DNA from 3 places in the Rhizobium sp. SJZ105 genome. Region 2 is predicted to be linked to each of the others. Evidence: riboswitches for the same ligand, from Rfam matches in the RefSeq annotation. Region 2 holds a riboswitch; each other region holds the start of a gene.
The links. A riboswitch is a leader RNA that binds a small molecule or an ion and turns the genes downstream of it on or off. The one in region 2 is predicted to bind thiamine pyrophosphate.
Positions count from the first base shown of each region.

Region 1 (4,596 bases), 160 kb from region 2:
AGCAGGAGATTGGCGGAATTGCCGAGAATACGGTCGTTGGAAATCATCAGGCGCGCGGAATGCGCGTCGCGCAGGTGTCGGCCAAGGCTGTAGGGCGTACCGTTCTTGTAACCCATGATGCCGCAGACCAGCATCGCTTGGTCGATGATCTCCAGAATGGTTTCCGAAGAACAGATCTTCACATTGTTCATGGCAACCGCGAACGCCATGGACATCAGCTTGTCCGGGTCGCTCTTGGTGTCTTCGTAAGCCTTTACGCCCGCAATGACGTTGGATTTGACCACCTGCAATTTCGTGGAAATTTCGGCAATGTGGATAGCGCCTGGCGGTGTGACACCGGGCGACTTGCGTGCAGCCGTCCTGACGAAGGATTGCGCGCGCAGCACCGCATCCGACGCGATGCCATACCAAACGGCACTCCACAGAAGATGCGAGCTTGCAAGCATGGATTGCGCGGCGATTTCCGCAAAGGGTTTTGGGAATATCTGCACCGCCGGCGCCTCGCCGCGGAACAGGAAACCGTCCGAACAGGTGCCGCGCATGCCGAGTGTGTCCCAGACATGGGTCTTCTCGAGTTTGTACTGATCTTTCAGGAAGACGGTCATCACCTGATCGGCCGGGGCGGCATCCTTGTGGGCGCGCGAGGTGATGAGGATGGCATCCGCATTGCTGCCGTAGGAAATGACGGTGGCGTCCTTCTCCAGCCGGCAGATGTCTCCTTCGACCTCAATCGCGCAGATGGAATTGCGCAGATTGCCGCCGATTCCGCCTTCGGTCGTGGCCGATGCGAGCAGAAGCTGTTCGCTTGCGATGCGGCTCATGAAGCCCGCATGCCATGGGCTTGTCTCGCCGTGTTCCACAAGGCTCGATGCCTTGATGTGGTGCATGGCGAAAATCATCGCGGTTGCCGAACAGGCTTGGCCAAGCCGGGCGCAGATATCGGCGATTTGCTGTATGGATGCGCCTTCGCCACCAAGAGAGGACGGGACCTGAATGCCGAGAAGGCGCTCTTGTCTCAGCGCGTTGACGGCTTCCTCCGGGAAGCGACCGGTGACGTCCACCTCGTCCGCGTGTTTGGCGGCAATTGCTGCGACGCGGCTTGCGCGCGCGGACAGCGTTTCATCCTGCGGCGCAACGGTCACATTCATCAGGCTGCCTCTTTACCATCCAGAATGAGCTTAACGGTGTCTTCAATGGCCTTGATGCTGGCAAAGGACTTGCGGTTCAAGAGGTTGTCGGGGAATTCGATATCGAAAGCTTCCTCGATACCCAGCATCAATTGCACCGAGGCAAAGGAAGAAAGACCTGCTGCATAAAGATCTGCTTCGTTTTCAATCGTATCGACGGGGGTAGGAAGCTGGCCGAATTTTGCCAGTATTTCACGAATAGTCGCATTCATTCCGACTTATCTCCCATGAATTTAACATCAGGATGGTTTGTGCTTATCGTTAATTTGAAAACGATAATATTCGCCTAAACCGTTAGGTTAATTACCACTAACGGCGCTTTTGTTGTTCGTCCACCTTTGCCAGCCATCAGCAGCACCCTTGACAAATGTCGGGCGGTGTTTTCTCTTGTGTCCATTCACCAGGGGTGTCCCGTCAAGGGGCTGAGATTCTGCTTTTATGCGCAGTGACCCGTTGAACCTGATCCAGTTCATACTGGCGTAGGGACGGTGCAAAGACCGAAGGTCGGAATGCGTGTAACTTGCGCTGCCGACGCGTCGGTATTTTCCATCATTCCGGCTCGAACTGGGTCTCCACTGTCAAACTTTGGAGCCTCATGATGAATATCGTTGCCAAGAATATCCCGCTTGTCGTCACAACCGGGCCGCATCCCGCCTCCACGAAAATCCACAAAACCGGAATTTTGCATCCGCATATTCGCGTGCCGATGCGCGAAATCACCGTCCACCCGACGGCGGGAGAACCGCCGGTCACGGTCTATGATTCCTCAGGCCCCTATACCGATCCATTGCATAACGTTCTGATCGAAAAGGGTCTGCCGCGCCTGCGTCACGACTGGGTTGTAGCGCGCGGCGATGTCGCGGCTTACGACGGTCGGCACGTCAAACCGGAGGATAACGGCTTTGCCACCGGCGAGCGGCTGACGCCTGAATTTGCCGTGCGCCACCAGCCGCTGAGGGCCACGGAAGGAAAAGCCGTAACGCAGCTTGCCTATGCACGGGCAGGCATCATCACGCCGGAAATGGAGTTCATCGCCATCCGCGAAAATCTGGGGCGCGAAGCGGCGAAGGAGAAGCTGGCTCGTGATGGGGAGAGTTTTGGCGCGCAGATACCCGATTATGTGACGCCAGAGTTCGTCCGTCAGGAAGTCGCATCGGGTCGCGCCATCATCCCGGCCAACATCAATCACCTCGAGCTTGAGCCGATGATCATCGGCCGTAATTTTCTGGTCAAGATCAACGCCAATATCGGCAATTCCGCCGTCACCTCCTCCATGGCCGAAGAGGTGGAGAAGATGGTCTGGGCGATCCGCTGGGGTGCCGATACCGTCATGGACCTTTCGACCGGGCGCAACATCCACAATATCCGCGAATGGATCATCCGCAATTCGCCGGTGCCGATCGGCACGGTGCCGCTTTATCAGGCGCTGGAGAAGGTCAACGGCATTGCCGAGGACCTGAACTGGGAAGTGTTCCGCGACACGTTGATCGAACAGGCGGAGCAAGGCGTGGATTATTTCACCATCCATGCCGGTGTTCGGCTGCATTACATTCCGCTTACCGTCAACCGTGTCACCGGTATCGTCTCACGCGGCGGGTCGATTATGGCCAAGTGGTGTCTGCATCATCACAAGGAAAGCTTCCTCTACGAGCATTTCGACGAGATCTGCGACATCTGCCGTGCCTATGACGTTTCCTTCTCGCTGGGTGACGGGTTGCGGCCCGGTTCGATTGCCGACGCCAACGACGCCGCGCAATTTGCCGAGCTGGAGACGCTCGGTGAGCTGACACAGATCGCATGGGCGAAGGATTGCCAGGTCATGATCGAGGGCCCCGGCCATGTGCCGATGCACAAGATCAAGGAGAACATGGACAAGCAGTTGAAGACCTGCGGTGAGGCGCCCTTTTATACGCTTGGGCCGCTAACGACCGATATCGCCCCCGGTTACGACCACATCACTTCCGGCATCGGGGCAGCGATGATCGGCTGGTTTGGCACGGCGATGCTCTGCTATGTCACGCCGAAGGAACATCTGGGTCTGCCTGATCGTAACGACGTGAAGGTCGGTGTCATCACCTACAAGATCGCGGCTCACGCGGCCGATCTCGCCAAGGGGCATCCGGCGGCACAGGTGCGGGACGATGCGCTGTCGCGTGCAAGGTTCGAGTTCCGTTGGGAAGACCAGTTCAACCTGTCGCTGGATCCGGACACGGCGCGCTCCTTCCATGACGAGACCCTGCCGAAGGAGGCGCACAAGGTCGCACATTTCTGCTCCATGTGCGGGCCGAAATTCTGCTCGATGCGGATTTCCCACGACATCCGCGCCGAGGCGCAGAAGGAAGGGCTGGAGGCCATGGCCGCGCGCTTCAAGGAAGGTGGCGAGCTTTACATGCCGCTCGCGACCCCGGCAGACGGCCAGTAGCATGCGTGTCCTTGTTAAAGGAACGGGGGTCGCCGGTCTGACGGCGGCCTTCGAACTGGCGCGGCGCGGCGCAACCGTGGAGGTTTCGGAGCGCAATGCTGAAGCCTCGCGCGGCGCATCCTTTTATGCGGGCGGAATGCTGGCGCCCTGGTGCGAGCGTGAAAGTGCGGACGAGGCGGTACTAACGCTCGGTCAGGCGGCTCTCGACTGGTGGGATGAGGCGACCCCCGGCCTTGTCATCAGACACGGCACGCTGGTCGTCGCGCCCGCCCGCGACAAAGCCGAGCTTTCGCGTTTCGCATCCAGAACAACTGGATACCAGTGGGTGGATGAGGGTGACATCGCCGCTCTGGAGCCTGACCTTGCCGGGCGGTTCCGCTCCGGGCTTTATTTCCCGGGCGAGGGGCATCTCGATCCGCGCCTTGCGCTCAAATCGCTGCATACGCGGCTTTGCGGCTTGGGCGTGCGGTTTCATATGGGTATTCCGGTGGATGAGCAGCCGTTCGATCGGGTGGTGGATTGCACCGGCGCTGCGGCGGTGGGCGAGATTGCCAATCTTCGCGGCGTGCGGGGAGAAATGCTCTATCTCGTCACGTCAGAGGTTTCCCTGTCGCGCGCCGTCCGGCTCTTACATCCGCGCATTCCGCTTTACATCGTGCCGCGTGAGCCGGGTCGCTTCATGGTGGGGGCGACGATGATCGAGACAGAGGATGCCGGAGCCATTTCAGCGCGCTCGATGATGGAGTTTCTGAACGCCGCCTATGCCGTACATCCGGCCTTCGGCGAAGCGGAAATCATCGAGACCGGAACGGGCGTGCGCCCCGCCTATCCCAACAATCTGCCGAAAGTTACGCAGGACGGCCGGACCGTCTTCATCAACGGCGCCCACCGGCATGGCTTCCTGCTGTCGCCGGCGATGGCGCGGCAGGCGGCTGAAATCATCTGCCAAGATATCTCTGGAAAGGAACAGGATCATGAAACTTTTGG
Region 1 covers NZ_VIUP01000004.1:355,428-360,023, forward strand. Annotated here, with positions in the region: gene FB593_RS16505 (acyl-CoA dehydrogenase family protein) at 1-1,148, opposite strand, end outside; gene FB593_RS16510 (acyl carrier protein) at 1,148-1,399, opposite strand; TPP riboswitch at 1,580-1,691, shown strand; gene thiC (phosphomethylpyrimidine synthase ThiC) at 1,786-3,609, shown strand; gene thiO (glycine oxidase ThiO) at 3,611-4,596, shown strand, end outside; gene thiS (sulfur carrier protein ThiS) at 4,584-4,596, shown strand, end outside.
Region 1: linked by a shared signal. The riboswitch ahead of thiC (phosphomethylpyrimidine synthase ThiC) and the one ahead of thiB (thiamine ABC transporter substrate binding subunit) in region 2 are both predicted to bind thiamine pyrophosphate.

Region 2 (4,596 bases):
ATGAAGATCGCCGCCGGTCTGGTCGAGGCGCAGTCGGGCGAGGTTTTCCGTCACCCCTCCGCCACCATCCGTTATCTGGAACAGGCGCCGGATTTTGCCGGTTACGACACCGTGCAGGCCTATGCCGAGGCGGGACTGGGACCTGGCGACGATCCCTATCGCGTTACCTATATTCTCGAGCATCTGGGCCTGACGGGACAGGAACATCCGGATAGCCTGTCCGGCGGCGAAGCGCGGCGTGCGGCCCTTGCCCGCGTCATGGCCCCTGAACCCGATATTCTGATGCTGGACGAGCCGACCAACCATCTGGACTTGCCCACCATCGAATGGCTTGAAGGCGAGTTGCAGCAGACGCGTAGCGCGCTGGTGCTGATCTCGCACGACAGGCGTTTTCTGGAGAAGGTTTCGACCTCGACCGTGTGGCTGGATCGCGGCCAGTCCCGTCGTCTCAATCGCGGTTTTGCGCATTTCGAGGAATGGCGCGACAAGGTGCTGGAAGAGGAAGAGCTGGAGCAGCACAAGCTCGGCAAGGCCATCGAGCGTGAAGAACACTGGATGCGTTACGGCGTGACCGCGAGACGAAAGCGCAACATGCGCCGCGTGGGCGAGCTTCAGGCAATGCGTGCGGACTATCGCGGCCACAAGGGACCGCCGGGCAGCGTGCAGGCGACGGCTGCGGAGGTGCGGGAATCCGGCAAACTGGTCATCGAGGCAGACGCAATCACCAAGTCTTACGGCGAGCGCGTGATCATCGCGCCGTTTTCGCTGCGGGTGCATCGCGGTGATTGCATCGGTCTCGTCGGGCCGAACGGTGCCGGCAAGACAACGCTTTTGAAGATGCTGACCGGCCAGCTTCAGCCCGATAGCGGCACGGTAAAGCTCGGCACCAATCTGGAAATCGCGACACTTGACCAGAAGCGTGAAGATCTCAATCCAAACGATACGCTCGCTCATTACCTCACCGACGGTCGCGGCGACAATTTGCTGGTCAATGGCGAGTTGAAACATGTGACGGGTTACATGAAGGACTTCCTGTTCCAGCCGGAACAGGCCCGCACGCCCATCCGCAACCTCTCCGGTGGTGAGCGCGCCCGTCTTATTCTTGCGCGCATTCTGGCGCGGCCTACCAACCTGCTGATCCTTGACGAGCCGACCAACGATCTCGATATCGAAACGCTCGATCTGTTGCAGGAGATCGTTGCGGGCTTTTCCGGCACGGTCATTCTCGTCAGCCACGACCGCGATTTCCTCGACCGTACCGTCACCTCCACAATCGCGCCCGCCAATCCGGACCAGCCGGACGGACGCTGGATCGAATATGCCGGCGGCTATTCGGACATGATGGCGCAACGCAAGGGTGCTGCGGAAGAAAAGCGCAAGGCGGAGAAGCAGGAAAAGGCAAAGACCGCCCCTTCCGCCTCCGCGTCGCAGGAGCCTTCAAAGGCCAAGGGCAAGCTTTCCTTCAAGCAAAAATTTGCGCTCGAAAACCTTCCAAAGGAGATGGAGAAGGCGCAGGGCGAAATCGCCAAGCGTGAGCAGCGCATGGCCGATCCCAATCTGTTCACCAAGGACCCGGCTACCTTCAATACGCTGGCGCAGGAAATGACGAAGCTGCGCGAAAAGCTCGAAGCCATGGAAGAGGAATGGCTGGAGCTGGAGATGCTGCGCGAGGAAATTGAAGGGTGACTTGGTTGCGATTTCTTGACTGAGGTCTCATCCACCTTTGACAGGGAGGCGGAATTGCCGTTTCCTGTGCGGGTTCGGAGGAGTTCAGAAAATGCGCATGATCTTCGTCAATCTGCCGGTCAAGAATATCGAGACATCGAGAAGCTTCTTCACGGCTCTCGGTTTCACCTTCAATCCGGAATATTCGGATGACCGCACGCTCTGCATGATCGTTGAGGAGAACATTTTCGTGATGCTTCTTCAGGAGGAGCGTTTTCGCGATTTCATCAATGGCGATATCGCCGACGCCAAACGCAGCACCGAGGTCCTGACCTGTCTCACAGCGGGAAGCCGTGAGGAAATCGACCGGATGATCGAAACGGCGCTCGCCTCGGGTGGCAGCAGCTGGAAACCGGTTCAGGATCACGGTTTCATGTATGCCGGTAGTTTTCAGGATCCCGACGGCCATGTCTGGGAACTGGTGCACATGGTGCAGCAGGCCTGACGGCAGCCATCTTGCCAATCAGAGACAGCGGGACTACATCATCATCTTGATCTAACGGGGTGTCTTTTGTGCTTGCGTGCAAAAGGCTGAGAGGCTTGCCAACCCGAAGAACCTGATCCGGTTCATACCGGCGGAGGGATTAGACGGCTTAAGGCAAGCGGCTATTTCCCTTTTCGTTTTTTGAGGAGATACCCGTGCGCCGTCGTCTTTTCCTGAATTCCCTCGTTGCCGTTTCGTTGTTTCTGCCCGGTATTGCCACTGCTCAGGACAGACAGGAACTGACCGTCTATACCTATGAAAGCTTCGTTTCCGAATGGGGTCCCGGCCCCAAGGTGAAAGAGGCCTTCGAGAAGGTGTGCAATTGCACGGTCAATTTCGTCGGTGTGGCGGATGGCGTGGCGCTGCTTAACCGCCTGAAGCTTGAAGGGGCGGCGTCGAAGGCGGATGTCGTTGTTGGTCTCGACACCAATCTGGTCGCGGAAGCGAAACAGACCGGCCTCTTCGATATCAGCGGTATCGATGCATCGGCGGCCAAGGTGCCTGGCGGTTACAAGGACGATATTTTCGTCCCTTACGACTACGGTCATTTCGCCGTTGTCTATGACACGCAGACGATAAAAAATCCGCCGACGAGCCTGAAAGATCTGGTGGACGGCGATCCTTCACAGAAAATCGCCATTCAGGACCCGCGCACCTCCACGCCGGGGCTTGGCCTGCTGCTCTGGGTGAAGTCCGTTTACGGCGACAAGGCACCGGAAGCCTGGGCGAAGCTCCGGAAGCGCATTCTCACCGTCACGCCGGGCTGGTCGGAATCCTATGGCCTTTTCACCAAGGGTGAGGTGCCGATGGTGCTCTCCTACACCACGTCGCCTGCCTATCACATGGTCTCGGAAAAGACGGATCGCTATCAGGCCGCGGGTTTTTCCGAGGGGCACTACATCCAGATCGAGGTTTCCGGCCTTCTCAAAAACGCGCCGCACAAGGAACTGGCGAAGCAGTTCCTCGCTTTCACGCTCACATCAGGATTTCAGGATGCCATTCCGGAAAACAACTGGATGATGCCGGTCGCGGCAACGTCCACGCCCCTGCCCGAGGCATTTTCCAAACTCGTCGTACCGCAGAAGACCTTCCTGATGGACCCGGAAGAGGTGGCGAAGAACCGCAAGGCCTGGATCGACGAATGGCTTGCGGCCATGAGCATGAACTGAGCAAGAGGCACGCCCGCGCATGATGCTGCGTCGCGACTACAGATGGTCGATCATTGGCGGAACGGCGGCGTTTGCCGCCGTTTTCCTGTTCATGGCGCTTGCTGTCTCAGCACTACTGTCGTTCGATGCCGGTACATCCGCCGCCGGAATCGTGGATGCCTACACGCTGCGAATCCTGCGCTTCACGCTCTATCAGGCAACGTTGTCCACTGTTCTTTCTATTGTTCTCGGCCTGCCGGTGGCGCTTGCGCTCTCCCGCAGACAGGATTTTCCCGGGCGGATTTGGATTATCAGGTTGATGGCTGTGCCGATGGGGCTGCCGGTCATCGTTGGTGCCTTCGGCATCATCACGATCTGGGGCAGGCAGGGTGTTTTGAATACTGCCCTTGTTTTTGCCGGTGCGGAGCAGCCCTTCAGTATTTACGGCCTCTCCGGCATTCTCATCGCCCATGTGTTTTTCAATCTGCCGCTTGCGGTGCGGCTGATGCTGGCCGGGCTGGAGCGGATTCCGGGCGAATATTGGCGGATGGCGGCAAGTCTTGGCATGGGGCCGGTTTCGGTTTTCCGCTTCATCGAGTGGCCGGCCGTCTCGCGGCTTGTTCCCGGTATTGCCGGGCTTGTCTTCATGCTGTGCGCCACCAGCTTCACGCTAGTGCTTCTGCTGGGCGGTGGACCGGCGGCGACGACACTTGAGGTCGCAATCTATCAGGCGCTGCGGTTTGATTTCGATCCGCAACGGGCAATCGCGCTTTCGGTTTTGCAGATTGCAGTCACAGCAGTTCTGCTCGGCCTTCTTGCCTTTTTGCCATCGCCCGAGGCGGAAATTGCTTCACTTGGCCGCCCTGTTCGCCGTTTCGACGGCAAGCGTGTTGGCGTGCGCCTGTGGGACGGAGCGGCAATCATTTTTGCGGTTCTGCTGGTCGGCCTGCCGCTTGTTGCCATAACCGTCTCGGGTTTGGGGGCCGATCTGCCGCGTCTTTTGTCAGCGCCGATCTTCCTGCGTGCGGCGGCGACCAGCCTTGCAATCGCTGCGCTCTCCGCAACTCTCGTCGTGCTCTGCTGCTTTGCGATCATCTGTGCGCGACGGGCCGTGGGTTCCAAACGGCACGCGGCTCAACCCTTGCGCCTTTTGTCCGCCACGCTCGGGGCGGGGTCATCGCTGGTGCTGCTGGTGCCGCCCGTCGTGCTGGGAAGCGGGTGGTTCCTGTTGCTGCGGCC
Region 2 covers NZ_VIUP01000004.1:195,704-200,299, forward strand. Annotated here, with positions in the region: gene FB593_RS15775 (ABC-F family ATP-binding cassette domain-containing protein) at 1-1,686, shown strand, start outside; gene FB593_RS15780 (VOC family protein) at 1,778-2,170, shown strand; TPP riboswitch at 2,216-2,326, shown strand; gene thiB (thiamine ABC transporter substrate binding subunit) at 2,365-3,378, shown strand; gene thiP (thiamine/thiamine pyrophosphate ABC transporter permease ThiP) at 3,398-4,596, shown strand, end outside.

Region 3 (4,596 bases), on a different contig from region 2:
CCGGAAATTTCTGAAAGCACATCCAGAAATGCCGGCTCGAATGTGCCGGGACCTTTGGCGTTTTTCGCTGCCAGTTCGGCTGCGACACCCGTGATAGCGAGGGCGGCGGCGGCGGCCGTCAGTGCGTCTTTTTCCACCGCCATGAAGGCGGCGATGACGCCACCCGATAGGCAACCCGTGCCTGTCACCTTCGCCATCCACGGGTGACCGTTGACGATTCTGACACTCCTTGTGGCGTCGCGCAGGTTATCGACAGGTCCGGTCTCTATCCTGATGGCGTTCGGAACAGCACCGATCAGGCTCATCTCAGCGCTGTTGCCGCGCACGATGGTGGGTCCAAGCGAGATCAGGTCACGCGCGAACGCCAGTCGCGATGGCGAATAGTCGCAATGCACGGGGTCCAGAATCCACGGCTTGCCAGCCGCGCGGGCGATCTCGACGGCAAATCGAATGACTTTGCGCCGGTCGGCGTCGAGCGTGCCGAGATTGATCGTCACCGCATCGGCTTTCGTGACGAAAGCACCGATTTCTTCGAGTGAGGTTGTCATCGAGGGGATGCCGCCGACGACGGTAATGCCATCCGCGGTGAATTTCTGTACCACGGTGTTCATCAGGCAATGCACGCGCGGGCGCGTCTGCCTTACCCTTTCGAGGATCTCTGCGGCCTTCGCCGCAGTCGGAAAACTGTTTGCCATGGTTATTGCAACTCCACGGCAATGTCTTCCACCGCCGGCGCCTGCTTGATCAGTTGCATGTCCTGCATGAAGGTGCCGAAGCGTGTGTAGCGGGCGCGATCAAGTGCGGCTGGACGTTTGGCGAAACGCGGCAGCGTATCGAAAAACGCCTGTTTGTTCAGCGCGTCGTCAAGGTTCGGATAGGCCTTGATGAAAAGCTGCCAGGATTCTTGTGGGTGGTTGGTGATGAAAATCGCGGCCTGCTCAACGGCCGAGAGAAAACGCGGCAGGCGGCTATCTTTCACGAGATCACGATGCGTGACGAATATGAGCTCGTCATAGGCGGGCACGCCGTGTTCCTCGGGGAAGAACGAGCGGCCTTCGTGGCCTTCAAGCTTCATCTGCGTCAGTTCGAAATTACGGAAGCCGCCAAGCGTGGCATCGACCTTGCCCGCGATCAGGGACGGCGAGAGTGAGAAATTGACGTTGACCAGTTCCACATCGTCTTTCGTCAGTCCCTCCTTCTCCAGCATCCGCTTCAGCATCGCATCCTCGAAGCCGGAAACGGAGAAGCCGACCTTCTTGCCCTTCAGGTCCTTCAGGCTCTTGATAGGCCCGTCGGCCAGAACGGTGACGGTGTTCAGCGGCGTTTCGACCAGCGTTCCGAAACGGACGAGCGGCAGCCCTGCATCGTGGTCTAGATAGAGGTTCGGCTGGTAGTGAACGCCGATATCGGCCTGCTTTGCCGAGACCAGACGCGGTACGGCGGATGGGTCTGCGGGCGGGATCAACTCGACCTCCAGCCCTGCATCGGCGAAAAGGCCGCGTTCCTTGGCGATCACCATCGGTGCATGGTCCGGGTTCACGAACCATTCCAGCAATACGGTAAGCTTGTCTGCCGCCTGCGATTGCGCGGGCGAAAGCACGCTTGCTGCCGCGACGACGAGGGAAAGAAGAGTTCGTTTCATGGTGCCGAAAGTCTCCGCAAATGTTTGAAAGGAATGACGTGGTCTGTTTCTTTGGCCCAGGGGGCGAGGTTGGCCGTTGCCCGGTCGACGACAAGCCGCAGCAGCACCGCCATGACGGCGAGAATGGTCATGGCGGCGAACATTGTGTCGGTCTGCATGCGGGCATTTGACTGGATCATGACAAAACCGAGCCCGGCGGAGGCGCCCACCCATTCGCCAATGACCGCGCCGAGCGGGGCGAGCGGAGCTGCGACCCTCAGTCCGGAAATGAGTGAGGGAAGCGCCAGCGGCACACGCAGCCGGGTGAGGATTTGCCAGTGGCTCGCCTCCGTCAGCGAGGCGGCATCGAGGATTGTCCGATCCGTGCGATTGAGGCCGTCGGTGAAGGCTGAAGCGACGGGGAAAAAGATGATGATCGCCGTCATGACAACTTTCGAGGCCATGCCGAAACCGAACCAGAGTACGAGAATGGGGGCCAGCACGAAGACCGGAAATGCCTGCAACACGAGAACCATGGGCCAGACGAGGCGGCCAAAACGCGGGACGGCGGCAATCGTAAAGGCAACGAGAATGCCGGCGGCAATGCCAGCCGCAAGCCCGACAGCCATTTCACCTGATGTCACCATGGCCTGTCCGAACAGGAAGGCTGGCTGGCGCAGGAGTGCTGCGGCAACATCGGCGGGCGAGGGCAGGATGTAGCGGGGCGGTGCAAACAGCCAGATGCCCAGCTGCCAGACAATCAGAATAAGAACGACGCCCTTCAGCGCATGGGAGGCACGCATCGGCCGGGGCTCAGACGCAGCCGTACCGTATACGAAGGGAAGGATGTTTCATCATCATCGTTCGGTCTCCAGCTGTGGCGATCACGGAGATCCGGGCAAAGCGGAGAAGAGAAAGGGCAGTAACGCAAACGCGCTACAGTTTCCGTTCCTACGCCGGCATGACCCGGATCAGGTTCAAGGGTCCGGCTCATCGCCATCTCAGCACCGTCAGGTGCTCCCCTCGGAAGAGACTGTTTTGCTAGGAGGGTTTTGAAGTAATGTCAACGTTGAAAGTTAACGAGAATATTGGCGAATTTGCCGCGAACATATTAGTTGTCGATTATATTAAGTTAATCAAAAATTAGTTATTTATTGAAACCGCTTTTCAATTCCGCTGTATTAGCTTCAGCTCCCAGATTGGTTGGGGGCGAACTTGAAAAACTTCTGGCAAGAGAAATCTGGAAATTTTGGCATTCTGACCGCGCTGCTCATGGTGCCTCTGTGCGGTGCTGCCGGTGTGGCGCTCGATATTACGCGCGGCATGTCGGTCAAAGCCGATCTGCAGCAGGCGGCGGATTCCGCGGCTCTGGCGGCAGTCGCCGATATGTCCGCAAGTGTTCAGGCGGCAAAGAAGATGTCGGGGGACGGTGTCATTCCCGTCGGCAATGAAGAAGCCCGGGCATTCTTCGATGGCAATCAGCGCGGCGACGCGGACTACACCATAACCTCTGTCGATGTTTCGGTGATCAAGCACGGCAATGTGGTCGAGTCGTCCGTCAGCTTCAAGGCGTCGGTCAGCACGACGCTCTCAGGGCTTCTGGGGAAGGATTTCGTTTCGGTTGGCGGCACGGCCACGGCCAAATACGAAACGGAAACCTTCAGCGATTTCTATCTTCTGCTTGATAATACGCCTTCCATGGGAGTGGGCGCGACACCCACGGATGTTGCCACCCTGGTTGCGAATACTGGCGATAAATGCGCTTTTGCCTGTCACATCGTGAAGGACGGCGTGGCAGACCCGAACAGCTATTACTTCAAGGCCAAGAAACTCGGGGTTACGACGCGTATCGACGTGGTTGCCAAGGCAACCGCCAGCCTGATGGACACGGCAAAGTCCACGCGCAAAAGCAGCAATCAATATCGCATGGCCGTCTATACCTTTGGGGAACGGGCGGAAGATACCAAGCTGCTTGAGGTCGTTTCGCTAACATCGGATCTGGACGCAGCAAAGAAAAAAGCTGGTGAAATCAACCTGATGTCGATCCCCTATCAGGGATACAACAACGACCAGCAAACAGATTTCGACCGGGCACTGATCCAGATTGGAGATAAGGTCGGCAGTTCGGGCACGGGCGCAAGCTCGGCGAACCCGGATAAGGTTATTTTCTTTGTTTCAGACGGGGTGGGCGACAGTTACAAGCCCTCCTCCTGTACGAAAAAACTGACGGGAGGCCGCTGTCAGGAGCCGATCGACATCAAAGACTGTACGAAATTGAAGGAAAAGGGTTTTCGTATCGCGGTGCTTTATACCACCTATCTGCCGCTGCCGACGAATGATTGGTATAATAGCTGGATCAAGCCCTTTCAGGCGGAAATCGGCTCACGCATGCAGAGCTGTGCTTCCCCGGGCCTGTATTTCGAAGTCAGCCCGTCCCAGGGCATCAGCGACGCGATGACGGTGCTGTTCAAGAAAGCCATTACATCACCACGCCTGACGGGCTGATGGCCGTTTTAGCGAGGCCTGCTAAAGCATCGATTGAACGCCGCAATATTTGCGGCGTTTTTTGGAAATAGCCGGAAGGTGATGCTTCAAACGATATTGCGAAGCTGTTCAAATAACGCAGTAAAGGGCGTTTCAGCGCGGTAGAACACAGCCGGCTGGCCTATCGGAGCGTCCACGGTGAACTCGTGCCCGCCAAAATACCGCGCGCCACTCCAAAGATGCACCCATTCACCATCGCCCGGAAGGTAAAGCGTGCGCTGCGTCTCCCCCGCCTTCCACACGGGTGCGACCAGCATGTCGGCCCCGTAGAGATAGCTGTCCTGAATGGCATAGGTCTGCCGGTCGTTCTCGTGATGCAGGAAAAGCGGGCGCTGTACCGGCAGGCCGGTTTTGGCCGCTTCAGTGGAAAGCGATTTCAGATAGGGGGCGAGTGCGACATAGATTGCCGTCATGCGGGCAAAATGGCCAAG
Region 3 covers NZ_VIUP01000002.1:118,397-122,992, reverse strand. Annotated here, with positions in the region: gene FB593_RS09775 (hydroxyethylthiazole kinase) at 1-695, opposite strand, end outside; gene FB593_RS09770 (ABC transporter substrate-binding protein) at 698-1,642, opposite strand; gene FB593_RS09765 (ABC transporter permease) at 1,639-2,424, opposite strand; TPP riboswitch at 2,553-2,655, opposite strand; gene FB593_RS09760 (TadE/TadG family type IV pilus assembly protein) at 2,837-4,126, shown strand; gene FB593_RS09755 (alpha-glucosidase) at 4,213-4,596, opposite strand, start outside.
Region 3: linked by a shared signal. The riboswitch ahead of FB593_RS09765 (ABC transporter permease) and the one ahead of thiB (thiamine ABC transporter substrate binding subunit) in region 2 are both predicted to bind thiamine pyrophosphate.